Regions from separate parts of the Streptomyces sp. NPDC087428 genome, predicted to be linked through region 2. Evidence: riboswitches for the same ligand, from Rfam matches in the RefSeq annotation. Region 2 holds a riboswitch; each other region holds the start of a gene.

Region 1 (5,001 bases), on a different contig from region 2:
GCGCCCGCGCTGATCGCCTTCGTCAAGGACGGGCTGATCTACCTGGTCATCCTCGTGGCGATCATCTACATCCCGATCAAGCTCGGCGGCTTCCACGACATCTTCGCCTCCGCGCAGGAGAAGTTCGCGGGTCCGCCGGGGGGCAAGCCGACCGGCGCGCTCGCGCCCGGCGTGAACGGCCAGTGGGGCTACGCCACGCTGGCGCTGGGCTCGGCGCTGGCGCTCTTCATGTACCCGCACTCGATCACGGCGACGCTCTCCAGCCGCAGCCGCAACGTGATCCGCCGCAACACCACGATCCTGCCGCTGTACTCGCTGATGCTGGGCCTGCTCGCACTCCTCGGCTTCATGGCCATCGCCGCCGGGGTCAAGGTGGACAACGGCCAGCTGGCGATCCCGCAGCTCTTCGAGAACATGTTCCCCGACTGGTTCGCGGGCGTGGCGTTCGCGGCCATCGGCATCGGCGCGCTGGTCCCCGCGGCGATCATGTCGATCGCGGCGGCGAACCTGTTCACCCGGAACATCTACAAGGACTTCCTGAAGCCCGACGCGACACCCGCCCAGGAAACCAAGGTCTCCAAGCTGGTGTCGCTGCTGGTGAAGGTCGGCGCGCTCGCCTTCGTCCTCACCATGGACAAGACGGTCGCGATCAACTTCCAGCTGCTCGGCGGGATCTGGATCCTCCAGACGATGCCGGCCCTGGTCGGCGGCCTGTTCACCCGGTGGTTCCACCGCTGGGCCCTCCTCGCGGGCTGGGCGGTCGGTATGATCTACGGGACCGCCGCCGCCTACGGAGTCGCCAGCCCCACCCAGGCGCACTTTGGGGGGTCCTCCAAGGAGATCCCGGGCATCGGCGAGATCGGCTACATCGGCCTGACGGCGTTCGTGCTGAACGTCGTGGTCACCGTCGTCCTCACCTTCGTCCTGAACGCCGTGAAGGCGCCTGCCGGGGTCGACGAGACCTCGCCCGACGACTACACCGCGGACGCGGGCGACCCGGGCGTGAAGACCGAGCTCCCGCCGGCCACGGCCGGGGCGCCCGGCGGTCACTGACCCGCCCCGCCACGGGCCGCCGCACCCCCCGCACCGGGGTACGGCGGCCCGTTCGCGTACCGGGCGCGGGGGCCCGGGAATTCCCGCGACCGAGCACGCGGAGTGCGGCACACTTCCGGGCATGGACATCACCATCAGGCCGGTCGGGCCCGCCGAGCACACGGTCCTCGGCGAAATCACCGCAGAGGCCTATCTCGGGGACGGGCTGCTGGACTTCGGCGCCGACGACCCCTATCTGGTGCAGCTGCGGGACGTCGCCCGGCGGGCCGCGGAGGCCGAGGTGCTCGTCGCGGCGGACGCATCGGGGCGGGTGCTCGGCGGCGTGACGTACGCACCGCCGGGGAACCGGTGGGCGGACATCGCGGCCGCCGACGAGGCCGAGTTCCGGATGCTCGCGGTCTCCCGCGAGGCCCGTGGGGCCGGGGCGGGCGAGGCGCTCGTCCGGGCCTGTATCGAGCGCGCACGGGCCACCGCGGGGGTCACGGGGATCGCGCTGTCGACGCAGCCGGGCATGCGCGGAGCCCATAGGATCTACGGGCGCCTCGGCTTCGTACGGACCCCGGAAAGGGACTGGTATCCCATCGAGGGGCTCTCGCTGCTGACCTACCGCCTGGACCTCCTGCCGACGTCATGACGTCGCGCCGTTGAGTCGCGCGACACAACATGTGGGGGCTGCCGCATCGGGCTGCCCCCACATGTATGCTCGTGCTCGCTGTCGCCGCAGGGAAATCCGGTGCGAATCCGGAACTGTCCCGCAACGGTATGTTCGGTGCGCTTTTGCGCACCCGTGAGTCCGAGGACCTGCCGACAGCGCATCCGGCTCGACCGATCCGGATGCCCAGATGTCCGGGCCTCGTGGATGGGCCGGTGGACGCCGCACGGAGTACTGCCCCAGGGCCCGGCTCCGCCCGGCTGCCCCCGTTCCCCCGCCGGCCCAGAGCCGAGCGAGGGAGAGCACCACGTGACCATCGCGCCAGCCGATCCGGTTTCAGCGGCCGAGTCCGAAGCAGTCGAGTCCGGGACGGACCGGTCCGCGGCACCCGCGAAGGACGGACCGGGAACCGCGTTGCTGCGCACCCTCACCGACCTGACCGCGGATCTGCCCGACACCGACCCCGGACGCGTCGCCGGCGCCGCACTGCGCGGCCGCAACGCCCGGTCGGACGAGGCCGAGCTGCGCTCGCTGGCCACCGAGGCCGCCGCGGGCCTGATCTCGGAGGACCCCGCCTACTCCCGGCTCGCCGCCCGCCTCCTCACCCGCTCGATCGCGGACGAGGCGGCCGGACAGGGCGCGACGGCCTTCTCCGCGTCGGTCGCCGTCGGGCACCGCGAGGGCCTGATCGCGGACCGCACCGCCGAGTTCGTGACGCTCCACGCGGCCGCCCTCGACGCACTGGTGGGACAGGCCCTCGCCGACGGCGCCGACGACCGCTTCGGCTACTTCGGGCTGCGCACCCTGCACAGCCGCTACCTGCTGCGCCACCCGCTGACCCGCCAGGTCGTCGAGACCCCGCAGCACTTCATGCTCCGGGTCGCCGCCGGGCTCGCCGAGGACAACTCCGAGCGCGCCCTGGACGAGGTCGCCGCGCTCTACCGGCTGATGAGCCGGCTGGACTACCTGCCCTCCTCCCCCACGCTCTTCAACTCCGGCACCCGGCACCCGCAGATGTCCTCCTGCTACCTGCTGGACTCGCCGCTGGACGAGCTGGACTCGATCTACGACCGCTACCACCAGGTGGCGCGGCTGTCCAAGCACGCGGGCGGCATCGGCCTCTCGTACTCCCGCATCCGCGCCCGCGGTTCACTGATCCGGGGCACCAACGGGCACTCCAACGGCATCGTCCCGTTCCTCAAGACGCTCGACGCGTCCGTCGCCGCGGTGAACCAGGGCGGCCGGCGCAAGGGCGCCGCCGCGGTCTACCTGGAGACCTGGCACGCGGACATCGAGGAGTTCCTGGAGCTGCGCGACAACACGGGTGAGGACCAGCGGCGCACGCACAACCTCAACCTGGCGCACTGGATCCCGGACGAGTTCATGCGCCGGGTCGACACGGACGGCACCTGGTCGCTGTTCTCCCCGGCCGACGTGCCCGAGCTGGTCGACCTGTGGGGCGACGCGTTCGACGCCGCGTACCGGGCGGCCGAGGCCAAGGGCCTGGCCCGCAAGACGATGCCGGCCCGTGAGCTGTACGGCCGGATGATGCGGACGCTCGCACAGACCGGCCAGGGCTGGATGACGTTCAAGGACGCCTCCAACCGGACCGCGAACCAGACCGCCGAGCCCGGCCGCGTCGTGCACTCGTCGAACCTGTGCACGGAGATCCTCGAAGTCACCGACGACGGCGAGACGGCCGTCTGCAACCTGGGTTCGGTCAACCTCGGCGCGTTCGTCGCCGACGGCACCATCGACTGGGAACGCCTGGACGCCACCGTCCGTACCGCGGTGACCTTCCTCGACCGGGTCGTCGACATCAACTTCTACCCGACCGAGCAGGCGGGCCGCTCCAACGCCCGCTGGCGGCCGGTGGGCCTGGGCGCGATGGGTCTCCAGGACGTCTTCTTCCAGCTGCGCCTGCCGTTCGACTCCCCCGAGGCACGGGCCCTGTCGACGAAGATCTCCGAGCGGATCATGCTCGCCGCGTACGAGGCCTCCTGCGCGCTCGCCGAGCGCTCGGGCCCGCTGCCCGCCTGGTCCGAGACGCGGGCCGCCCGCGGGGTGCTGCACCCGGACCACTACGACACCGAGCTGAACTGGCCGGAGCGCTGGGACGCGCTGCGCGCCCGGGTCGCGAAGAGCGGGATGCGCAACTCGCTGCTGCTCGCCATCGCGCCGACGGCGACGATCGCCTCCATCGCGGGCGTGTACGAGTGCATCGAGCCGCAGGTCTCCAACCTCTTCAAGCGCGAGACGCTCAGCGGGGAGTTCCTCCAGGTCAACGCGTACCTGGTGGACGAGCTGAAGAGGCTCGGCGTGTGGGACGCGCGGACCCGTGAGGCGCTGCGCGAGGCGAGCGGCTCGGTGCAGGGCTTCGCGTGGATCCCCGAGGACGTACGGGCGCTGTACCGCACGGCGTGGGAGATCCCGCAGCGCGGACTGATCGACATGGCGGCGGCCCGTACGCCGTTCCTCGACCAGAGCCAGTCGCTGAACCTGTTCCTGGAGACGCCGACGATCGGCAAGCTCTCCTCGATGTACGCGTACGCCTGGAAGCAGGGGCTGAAGACGACGTACTACCTGCGCTCGCGCCCGGCGACGCGGATCGCGCGGGCCGCGTCCGGCCAGGCCGCTGCCGCCGCCCCCATTCCCGTACAGCAGGCGGCCGCGCCCGACGCCGACGCGCTCGCCTGCTCCCTCGAAAACCCCGAGTCCTGCGAGGCCTGCCAGTAATGAGCACATCCGAGAACAAGAACCTGCTCGACCCGGGCTTCGAACTGACCCTGCGGCCCATGCGCTACCCGGACTTCTACGAGCGCTACCGGGACGCGATCAAGAACACCTGGACGGTGGAGGAGGTCGACCTCCACTCCGACGTCTCCGACCTCGCCAAGCTGTCGCCGGGCGAGCAGCACATGATCGGGCGGCTCGTCGCGTTCTTCGCGACCGGTGACTCGATCGTCTCCAACAACCTCGTGCTGACGCTGTACAAGCACATCAACTCCCCCGAGGCGCGGCTGTACCTGTCGCGGCAGCTCTTCGAGGAGGCCGTGCACGTCCAGTTCTATCTGACGCTGCTCGACACCTATCTGCCCGATCCGGACGACCGGGCGGCCGCGTTCGACGCGGTCGAGGAGATCCCCTCGATCCGTGAGAAGGCGCAGTTCTGCTTCAAGTGGATGGACTCCGTCGAGAAGATGGACCAGCTGGAGACGCAGGCCGACCGGCGCCGCTTCCTGCTGAACCTGATCTGCTTCGCGGCGTGCATCGAGGGGCTGTTCTTCTACGGCGCG
Region 2 (5,001 bases):
CCACACGGCGCCGGACCGGCAGCCGTCGAGGCGCTGCCCCTGTCCGTCGGTGAGGAAGGGCTCGCCGCCCCGCACGTCCGCGACGCCGTGGTGGATCTCGTACCCCTCGACGGGGGCGCCGAGCGCCTCGCCGGCCGGCCGGGCGAGGGTCTTCTCGCGGGCGAACCGGACGCGTACGGGCAGCAGCCCGAGCGCGTCGACCCGCCCGGCGCGCGACTCCACCTCGTCCTCGATGTGCTCGCCGAGGATCTGGTAGCCACCGCAGATGCCGAGGACCGGGCGGCCCTCCGCGGCGCGCCGCAGCAGCGCGTCTGCGAGCCCGCGCTCGCGCAGCCAGGCCAGCGCCTTCACGGTGCCGCGGGTGCCGGGCACGATGACGAGGTCGGCGTCGGACAGTTCCTCCGCGCGGTCCACGAACCGCACGACGACACCCGGTTCGGCGGCCAGCGCGTCGACATCGGTGAAGTTCGACATCAGGGGCACCGCGCACACCGCGACGCGCAGGACGTCCTCGCCGTGCGGCGGGGCGACGGCCGACTCCCGCACGGTGCCGCGCAGCGAGACCCGCAGCCCGTCCTCCTCGTCGATGCCGAGGCCGTGGGCGAACGGCAGCACCCCGTACGTCGGCCGTCCGGTCAGACCGCGCAGCATGTCCAGACCGGGTTCGAGCAGCGACACGTCACCGCGGAACTTGTTGACCAGATAGCCGGCGATCAGCGCCTGGTCCTCGGCGGCGAGCAGCGCCGTCGTACCGAAGAACGACGCGAAGACCCCGCCGCGGTCGATGTCCCCGACGACCACCACCGGGAAGCGGGCCGCCCGTGCGATGCCCATGTTCACGATGTCCGTGCGCCGCAGATTGATCTCGGCCGGACTGCCCGCCCCCTCGCAGATCACCGCGTCATACGTGCCCCGAAGCTGCTCCAGGCAGTCCACGACGGTGGACAGCAGCGCTTCCTGCCTGCCGCCGTGGTAGCCGCGGGCGCTCATCTCGCCGACTGCGCGCCCCATCAGGACGACCTGGCTGGAGCGGTCGCTGCCGGGTTTGAGCAGCACCGGGTTCATCAGCGCGGTCGGCTCCACCCGGGCCGCCTGGGCCTGCATGGCCTGGGCGCGGCCGATCTCGGCGCCCTCGCGGGTGACGAAGGAGTTCAGGGACATGTTCTGCGCCTTGAACGGCGCGACCTTCACGCCCCGGCGCACCAGCCAGCGGCAGATGCCCGCCGTGACGACGCTCTTGCCCGCGTCCGAGGTGGTCCCGGCGACCAGCAGCCCGCCGCTCATGTCGGTCTCCGTCCTGAGGCGCGCGTACCCGGGGCGTGCGGCCCCGGGCCGTGCGGCGAGGTGATCCGGCGTGCGGCCGCGCCGACGCCCAGGCGGGCCGCCACGCTCATGCCGAGGGCCAGCGCACCGATCCGGCGCGACAGCCGTACGGCGCGTTCGATGTCCTCGGTCTCCACGGCCCGGCCCGTCTCCCCGTTGAGTACGGGGCGGTGCTCGACCCGGCCGCCGTAGGCGAGGGTGCCGCCCAGGCGGACGCCGAGGGCGCCCGCGAAGGAGGCCTCCACGGGGCCCGCGTTGGGGCTCGGGTGCTTGGCCGCATCCGCCCGCCAGGCCCGCAGCGCCCCCCGGGGCCGTCCGCCGGCGGCCACGGCGAGCAGCGCCGTCAGCCGGGCGCCCGGCCAGCCCGCGAGGTCGTCGAGGCGGGCCGAGGCCCAGCCGTAGCGCAGATGGCGGGGCGACTTGTGGCCGACCATGGCGTCGAGGGTGTTGGCGGCCCGGAAGCCGACGAGTCCGGGGACCCCGCCCAGCGCGCCCCAGACCAGGGCGCCGACCACGGCGTCCGAGGTGTTCTCGGCGACGGACTCCACCACGGCGCGGGCGATCTGCGGTCCGTCCAGGGACTGCGGGTCGCGGCCGCACAGGTGGGGCAGCCGCTCACGGGCCAGGCCGAGGTCCCCGGCGGCCAGGGCGCCGCCGATGGACCGGGCCTCGCGCCCCAGCGACGTACCGCCGACGACGGACCAGGTGGTGGCGGCGGTCAGGGCCACGGACGCGGCGGGACTGCGGCGCAGCGCGCGGGCGGCCAACGCGGCACCCCCCGCGGCGCCTCCGGCGCAGACCAGGGTGTGCAGTGCGCCCCACCCGCGGTGGTCGCGCCACAGACGGCGTTCGACGCCTGCCGCGGCCCGCCCGAAGGCGGCGACCGGGTGTCCCCGGCGGGGATCACCGAGCAGCAGATCGCCGATCAGACCGGCCGTGGCGCCGTACGCGAAGATGCGATCGGCACGCACGGTTCAGCCGGCCGTCACGCCTCGAAGGACCTTCGTGCGGGCAATGGGTGGAAGGGGCGGCGCAGATACGGACGCACGGCGGCCGGGCATGGCGATATGTCCTCACTCAGGGTCCGCGCCCTGGTTCGACGTGACGGCGACGAGAGTCTCCTGGCTCCCGGATCCGCAGTTCCCCCGGTCTTCCGGTCCACGTGGCGTGGACCGTGACTTCCGGTGGTGGGGGACTGCTCCCCGGTGACAGTGGCGGGACCGCGCCGGATTCGCACCGGCTTCCTCTGCTGTCGCCGTAATGGCTCCGGCAGTCCACCACGCTCCGCGAACGTCAGTCAACCTGCCGTTGACCTGCGACGGTGCAGTGTGCTGAGACCCACATCGGGCCGGACGCGCACGAGGTGCGTCCGGCCCGATGAGCGGGAGCGGGAAGGGCCCCGGGGGGTCCTTGGGCCGTCAGGCGACGATCATGTAGATCCCGTAGGCCACGGCCGCCGCGCACAGCCCGAAGCAGACGTACGCGCCCGCGCGGGCCAGCATCAGCGACCCGCCGGCCTGCCCGCCCCGCGCGGCCGGTTCCGGCTGCTTGGAGAGGCCGACGATGCCCAGGGTGAAGAGGCCCACCAGGGCGACGGTGGCGACGAGAGAGACACCGAAGACGGTGCCGAGGGCTGCCCAGTCGATGTTCATGGGGATGTGTCCTTACACCGTGGCGGGTCGCGCCGGGTCGGCTACGGGTCCGGCCGGGGCCGGGATGGTGGTCTTGAGGTCCTGCTGCGCCTGGGCCGCGGTGGGCGGCGGGCTGACGGCCGCGATGGCGGTGGTGACGACGCCCGCGGGTTCGGCGTCCCCGGGAGTGCCGTCCTGGCCGCCGGGTGCGACGTCGTCCTGGCCGACCGGCTTGCGGCGCGACAGGACCCAGATCGCTCCGGAGCCCGCGACCAGCAGCACGGCGACGAGCACGACGCCCCAGGTGCCCTGCTTGGTGAGGAACTCCGCCCCCGCGCCGACCAGACCGGCGGCCGGCAGGGTCAGGCCCCAGGCGACGAACATCCGGGTGGCGGTGGACCAGCGGACCACACCGCCCCGGCGGCCGAGGCCCGCGCCCATCACGGCGCCGGAGCAGGACTGGGTGGTGGAGAGGGAGAAGCCGAGGTGCGAGGAGGCCAGGATGACCGTCGCCGCGCTGGTCTGGGCGGCGAAGCCCTGCGGCGGCCTGAGCTCGGTGAGGCCGCTGCCCATGGTGCGGATGATGCGCCAGCCGCCCAGGTAGGTGCCGAGCGCGATGGCCAGGCCGGCGCTGACGATCACCCAGACCGGCGGGTTGGAACCGGGGGAGAGCACCCCGCCGGTGACCAGGGCGAGCGTGATGATGCCCATGGTCTTCTGCGCGTCGTTGGTGCCGTGGGCGAGGGAGACCAGCCCGGCGGAGGCGATCTGCCCGGCGCGGTAGCCCTTGGCGGTCGCCTTCTCCTGGGCGCCGTCACGGATCTTCCCGCCGATCCGGTACGTCAGCTTGGTGGCCAGCAGCGCGGCCAGACCGGCGACGACCGGGGCGGCGACCGCGGGGAGCAGCACCTTGGTGACGACCGTGCCGCCGTCGACCGACGACCAGCCCGCGGACATCACCGCGGCGCCGATCAGACCGCCGAAGAGGGCGTGGGAGGAGCTGGACGGGAGTCCGACCAGCCAGGTCAGCAGATTCCACAGGATGGCGCCGACGAGCGCCGCGAAGATGACCTCGGTTCTGAGGCCGTTCTCATTGATGATCCCGCCGGAGATCGTCTTGGCGACCTCCACCGACAGGAACGCGCCGACGAGGTTGAGAACGGCGGACATCGCCACCGCTGTCTTGGGTTTGAGTGCGCCGGTCGAGATGGTCGTGGCCATCGCGTTGGCGGTGTCGTGGAAACCGTTCGTGAAATCGAACACTAGAGCTGTCACGATCACAATCGCGAGCAGCAGCGTGATGTGTTCCATTTACCCAGGCAATCGTTCGACGTCAGTGGCACGTGGACCGTAGGCAACCTGGGTGAACGGAAGATGAACTGAACAGGGCGTTGTGGTGACTCCAATCGGAGGCCCGCCGCTCCACTTGGCCGTGCTCCGACAGAGCTGAACGGTCGCGGGGCGGTGTGGGCCCCGAATCCGGCTCCGGACGATCTTCCGGAGCGGGCGGAAACATGGACCGCTCATCAGTGGAAAGGATCTTCGTATGAGCGATCAGCGGCGAGGCCCGGTCGAACAGGCCGAGGACATCGAACAGACCTGGCACGCGGTCGTCGCCACCGCCCGCAGGACGGCGGCCGACGGCCTGGTCGTCGGGACCTCGGGCAATGTGTCGGCCCGGGTCGGCGGCACCGTCCTGGTCACCCCGAGCGGCGTGCCCTACGACCGGCTCCGCCCCCAGGACGCGGTCGGCGTCGATCTGGAGGGCAACCAGGTCCTCGGCGAGCTGGCCCCGACCAGCGAACTCCCACTCCATCTCGCGGTCTACCGGAACACGGCCGCCGCCGCCGTCGTGCACACCCACGCGGTGCACGCCACGGCCGTCTCCACGCTGGTCGCGGAGGTCCCGCCGATCCATTACGCGGCCGCGCTGCTGGGCGGCCCCGTCCGGGTCGCCGCCTACGCCCGGTACGGGACCGACGAGCTGGCCGCGAACATGCTGACGGCCCTGCGGGACCGCACCGGCTGTCTGCTCGGCAACCACGGA
Region 3 (5,001 bases), on a different contig from region 2:
CTTCGAGCCCCAGGTCGTGGTCGAGCTTCGCGGCCTGGATCAGGGTCCAGATCTGGGCCCTGATCGCCGGGAGCTTCGCCGGGTCCATCGCCGCGATCTGGGCGTGCTCGTCGAGGAGTTGCTCCAGCCGGGCGATGTCGCCGTAGCTCTCGGCGCGGGCCATCGGCGGTACGAGGTGGTCGACCAGGGTGGCGTGGACGCGGCGTTTGGCCTGGGTTCCCTCGCCCGGGTCGTTGACCAGGAACGGGTAGACGAGGGGGAGGTCACCGAGAGCCGCGTCGGGGCCGCACGCGGCGGACAGGCCGGCGTTCTTCCCCGGCAGCCATTCCAGGTTGCCGTGCTTGCCGAGGTGGACCATCGCGTCGGCGCCGAAGCCGTTGTCGTCGGCGGAGGCGGCGATCCAGCGGTAGGCCGCCAGGTAGTGGTGCGAGGGCGGCAGGTCGGGGTCGTGGTAGATGGCGATCGGGTTCTCACCGAAGCCGCGCGGCGGCTGGATGAGGATGAGCAGATTGCCCCGGCGCAGGGCGGCCAGCACGATGTCGCCCTCGGGGTTGCGCGAGCGGTCCAGGAACATCTCGCCCGGAGCCGGGCCCCAGTGCTGCTCGACGGCCTCGCGGAGTTCGGCCGGCAGCGTCGCGTACCAGCGGCGGTAGTCGGCCGCCGGGATACGGACCGGGTTGCGGGCCAGCTGCTCCTCCGTGAGCCACTCCTGGTCGTGGCCGCCCGCCTCGATCAGCGCGTAGATCAGCTCGTCGCCGTCGCCGGAGGCGAGGCCCGGCACCTCCTCGTCACCGAAGTCGTATCCCTCGGTGCGCAGGCGGCGCAGCAGGGCGACGGCGCTCGCGGGGGTGTCGAGCCCGACCGCGTTGCCGATCCGGGAGTGCTTGGTCGGGTACGCGGACAGGACGAGCGCGAGGCGCTTCTCGGCGTTCGGGATGTGGCGGAGCCGGGCATGGCGTACGGCGGTCCCGGCGACCCGGGCGGCGCGCTCGGGGTCGGCGACGTACGCCGGGAGGCCGTCCTCGTCGATCTCCTTGAACGAGAACGGGACGGTGATCAGGCGGCCGTCGAACTCGGGGACCGCGATCTGGCTCGCGGCGTCCAGCGGCGAGACGCCCTCGTCGTTGTCCTCCCAGTCGGTCCGCGAACTGGTGAGGCAGAGCGCCTGGAGGATGGGTACGTCGAGGCCGGTGAGGGCCCCGGCGTCCCAGGACTCGTCGTCACCGCCGGCCGACGCCTCCGCGGGCCGGGTGCCGCCCGCAGCGAGCACGGTGGTCACGATCGCGTCGGCGTCCCGCAGCGCGTCGATGAGCTCGGTCTCGGGCGTGCGCAGTGAGGCGACGAACAGCGGCAGGGCGCGGGCGCCCGTGTCCTCGACGGCACGGCACAGGGTCTCGATGAACGCGGTGTTGCCGCTCATGTGGTGGGCGCGGTAGTAGAGCACCGCGATGGTGGGGCCGTCCGTCGCACGGGGGGTGCGCTCCAGCGGGCCCCAGGAGGGCGCGGGGGCGGGCGGTTCGAAGCCGTGGCCGGTGAGCAGCACGGTGTCCGACAGGAAGCGGGCGAGCTGCTCCAGGTTGGCGGGGCCACCGTGCGCCAGGTAGGCGTGGGCCTCGGCGGCGATGCCGATGGGGACGGTGGAGGCGGCCATCAGCTGGGCGTCGGGGGCCTGTTCCCCGGTGAGGACGACGACCGGGCGTCCGGTGGCGAGGACGTGGTCGAGGCCGTCCTGCCAGGCACGGACGCCGCCGAGGAGGCGTACGACGACCAGGTCTGTGCCGTCCAGGAGCTGCGGGAGGTCCTGGAGCGGGAGCCGGGAGGGGTTCGCGTAGCGGTAGGTGACCGGGCCGTTGGCTGCCCTGGCGCTGAGCAGGTCGGTGTCGGACGTCGACAGGAGCAGGATCATGCGGCGTCTGGCCTTCCTCGGGGTATCCACGCCCCGGGCGGTGTCGGAATGGGACTCCCCTGCCCGGCCGGAGCCGGGTGGACGGGGAAGGGAGTTCCTGACTCACCCGGTCGGTGCGACCGGATTCACAGTGGCGGGACCGCGCCGGAATCGCACCGGGCTTCCTCCCCTGTCGCCGTCTGTGGCGACGACGGGCCGGACAGCCCGTCGCTAGGCATAGTAAGGGGCACCTATCAACTGGGGCTCATACGGATCTGATGAGATGGTCGGTATGCTCGCCGCCATGCCCCCACCTGCCATCTTTCCCGCGCGCACAGGAGACGCTTCTCCCCGTGCCCGTGGCGACGCCTGCCCCGGGACGCTGCGGCTGCACCGGGCGGACGACGGTGCGCTGGCCCGTATCCGGATCCCCGGCGGCGTGCTGAGCGCGGCGCAGGCCGACGTGCTGGGGGAGTTGGCGGAGCGGCTGGGCGACGGTGAGTTGCATCTCACTTCGCGCGGCAATGTGCAGCTGCGCGGCCTTGGCCCGGACTGCGGTGGCGAACTGGCCTCCGGGATGGCCGAGTCGGGGCTGCTGCCCTCCGAGCGCCACGAGCGCGTCCGCAACGTCGTGGCGTCCCCGCTCTCCGGTCTCGACGGCCGGGGTGAGCGCGACATCCGGCCGTGGCTGTCCGCGGTGGACGAGCTGCTGTGCGCGAGTGACACGGCGGCCGGCCTGTCGGGGCGGTTCCTGTTCGCGCTCGACGACGGACGCGGCGACGTGGACGCGCTGGGCGCCGACGTGACCCTGCTGGCGCGGAGCGACGGCGGGGCGACGCTGCGGGTCGGCTCCGCGCAGAGCGCGGTACGGATACCCGGCGCAGGGGCGCCGCGGGCCGCCCTGATCGCCGCGGAGGTCTTCCTCGACGCCGCGGCCGCCTCCGGTGCCTGGCGGGTGACGGATCTGCCCGGGGACGGCGAGCCGCTCCTCGACGAGGTCGTACGGCGGCTGCGGCAGGCCGGAATCAGCTCCGAGCGCACCGCAGTCCCCGCCCGCCCGGAGAAATCCGCGCCCCCTGATCCCGGCGTCGTGACCGGCCCGCACGGCACCGTCGCCCTGTCCGCCGGCGTGCCCCTGGGGCGGATCGGCGCCCACCAGTGGCAGGCGCTGACCGGCACCGCCAGGCACCGCGGGAACGGCGAACTGCGGCTGACCCCGTGGCGCGGCGTCGTCGTACCCGGGCTGGAGCGGGGGCGGGCCGCGGAGGCGCTGGACCGGCTGGGGGCCGCCGGACTGGTCATCGGGCCCCACTCCCCCTGGACCGGGGTGGGGGCCTGCATCGGGCGTCCCGGCTGCGCCAGGTCCCTGGCCGATGTGCGGGCGGAGGCCGCTGCGACCGTGGGGCCTCCCGGCGCACTGCCGGTGTACTGGTCGGGGTGCGAACGCCGCTGCGGCCATCCCCACGGCGAGTGGGTCGACGTCGTCGCCACCCCGGACGGCTACCGGGTGCGCACGGTGCGCGGCGAGGAGCGGGGCTCCCCGCTGACCGTCCCCGCCGGTCCCCCGGCACTCGCGGCCGCCGTGACGGCGGCCCGGGGCACCGTCGGCTGACACCGCCCCTCCCCGCACCGCGACACCGCGGCACCTGTACGTTCCACGCCCGGGGCCCTTCCGCCCCATGCCCCATGGCCCCTTCCCCGCCCGATGAAGAGAGCGACAGCACTGTGCACCAGTACGAGAAGGACGGACCGGCCATCTATCGCCAGTCCTTCGCCACGATCCGCGCGGAGGCGGACCTGTCCGGCCTGCCCGCCGATGTGAGCCAGGTCGCGGTCCGGATGATCCACGCCTGCGGGATGGTCGACCTCGTACGCGACCTCGCCTTCAGCCCGGACGTGGTGGCCCGTGCCCGCGCGGCGCTGCGGGCGGGCGCCCCCATCCTGTGCGACGTGGCCATGGTCGCCAGCGGTGTCACCCGTAAGCGGCTGCCCGCGGACAACGAGGTGGTGTGCACCCTGTCCGACCCGTCGGTGCCCGCGCTCGCGGCGGAACTCGGCACCACCCGCAGCGCGGCCGCCCTGGAGCTGTGGCGCGACCGGCTGGACGGTGCGGTCGTCGCCGTCGGCAACGCGCCCACCGCCCTGTTCCGGCTGCTCGAACTCATCGAGGAGGGCGCGCCGCGCCCCGCCGCCGTCATCGGGGTCCCGGTCGGCTTCATCGGCGCCGCCGAGTCCAAGGACGCCCTGGCCGCGCACCCGTCCGGCCTCGACCACCTGATCGTGCGCGGCCGGCGCGGCGGCAGCGCCATGGCGGCCGCCGCCCTCAACGCCATCGCCAGCGAGGAGGAGTAAGCGTGAGCGAGCAGCAGAGGAACGGCCGGCTGTACGGGGTCGGGCTCGGCCCCGGCGATCCGGCCCTGATGACCGTACGAGCCGTGGCCGTCATCGCCGAAGCGGATGTCGTGGCCTATCACAGCGCCCGGCACGGACGGTCCATCGCCCGGTCGATCGCGGCCGCCCACATCCGCGCCGACCACATCGAGGAGGCCCTGGTCTACCCCGTCACGACGGAGACCACGGACCACCCGGGCGGCTACCGGGGTGCGATGGAGGACTTCTACACCGAGGCGGCGGCCCGCCTGGCGGTGCACCTGGACGCGGGGCGCACGGTCGCGGTGCTCGCCGAGGGCGACCCGCTCTTCTACGGCTCGTACATGCACATGCACAAGCGCCTCGCCGACCGCTACCCCACCGAGGTGATCCCCGGCGTCACCTCGGTCAGCGCCGCGGCCGCCCGGCTCGGTACCCCGCTCGCCGAGGGCGAGGAGGTGCTGACCATCCTGCCCGGCACCCTGCCGGAGGAGGAGCTCACCGCCCGGCTCGCCGCCACCGACGCCGCGGTGGTGATGAAGCTGGGCCGCACCTTCCCGGCCGTGCGCCGCGCCTTCGAGGCGTCGGGGCGGCTGCCGGAGGCCCACTACGTCGAACGCGCCACGATGGCCGGGGAGCGCACGGGCGAGCTGGCCGGGATCGACGCCGGGTCCGTGCCGTACTTCGCGGTCGCGGTCCTGCCCAGCAGGATCGACGCCCCCCGTCCGGAACGCGCCCCGGGCGGC

Evidence for each region. A riboswitch is a leader RNA that binds a small molecule or an ion and turns the genes downstream of it on or off. The one in region 2 is predicted to bind cobalamin.
Region 1: linked by a shared signal. The riboswitch ahead of ACIO3R_RS08355 (ribonucleoside-diphosphate reductase subunit alpha) and the one ahead of ACIO3R_RS03835 (cobalamin biosynthesis protein) in region 2 are both predicted to bind cobalamin.
Region 3: linked by a shared signal. The riboswitch ahead of cobN (cobaltochelatase subunit CobN) and the one ahead of ACIO3R_RS03835 (cobalamin biosynthesis protein) in region 2 are both predicted to bind cobalamin.

The regions. Positions count from the first base shown of each region.
Region 1 covers NZ_JBIUXR010000003.1:230,003-235,003, forward strand. The annotation lists gene mctP (monocarboxylate uptake permease MctP) at 1-1,053, shown strand, start outside; gene ACIO3R_RS08350 (GNAT family N-acetyltransferase) at 1,175-1,687, shown strand; cobalamin riboswitch at 1,740-1,877, shown strand; gene ACIO3R_RS08355 (ribonucleoside-diphosphate reductase subunit alpha) at 2,015-4,441, shown strand; gene ACIO3R_RS08360 (ribonucleotide-diphosphate reductase subunit beta) at 4,441-5,001, shown strand, end outside.
Region 2 covers NZ_JBIUXR010000002.1:26,914-31,914, reverse strand. The annotation lists gene ACIO3R_RS03840 (cobyric acid synthase) at 1-1,284, opposite strand, end outside; gene ACIO3R_RS03835 (cobalamin biosynthesis protein) at 1,281-2,294, opposite strand; cobalamin riboswitch at 2,438-2,571, opposite strand; gene ACIO3R_RS03830 (hypothetical protein) at 2,742-2,975, opposite strand; gene ACIO3R_RS03825 (anion permease) at 2,988-4,265, opposite strand; gene ACIO3R_RS03820 (class II aldolase/adducin family protein) at 4,501-5,001, shown strand, end outside.
Region 3 covers NZ_JBIUXR010000014.1:32,560-37,560, forward strand. The annotation lists gene cobN (cobaltochelatase subunit CobN) at 1-1,906, opposite strand, end outside; cobalamin riboswitch at 1,978-2,130, opposite strand; gene cobG (precorrin-3B synthase) at 2,178-3,497, shown strand; gene ACIO3R_RS28140 (precorrin-8X methylmutase) at 3,611-4,237, shown strand; gene ACIO3R_RS28145 (precorrin-2 C(20)-methyltransferase) at 4,240-5,001, shown strand, end outside.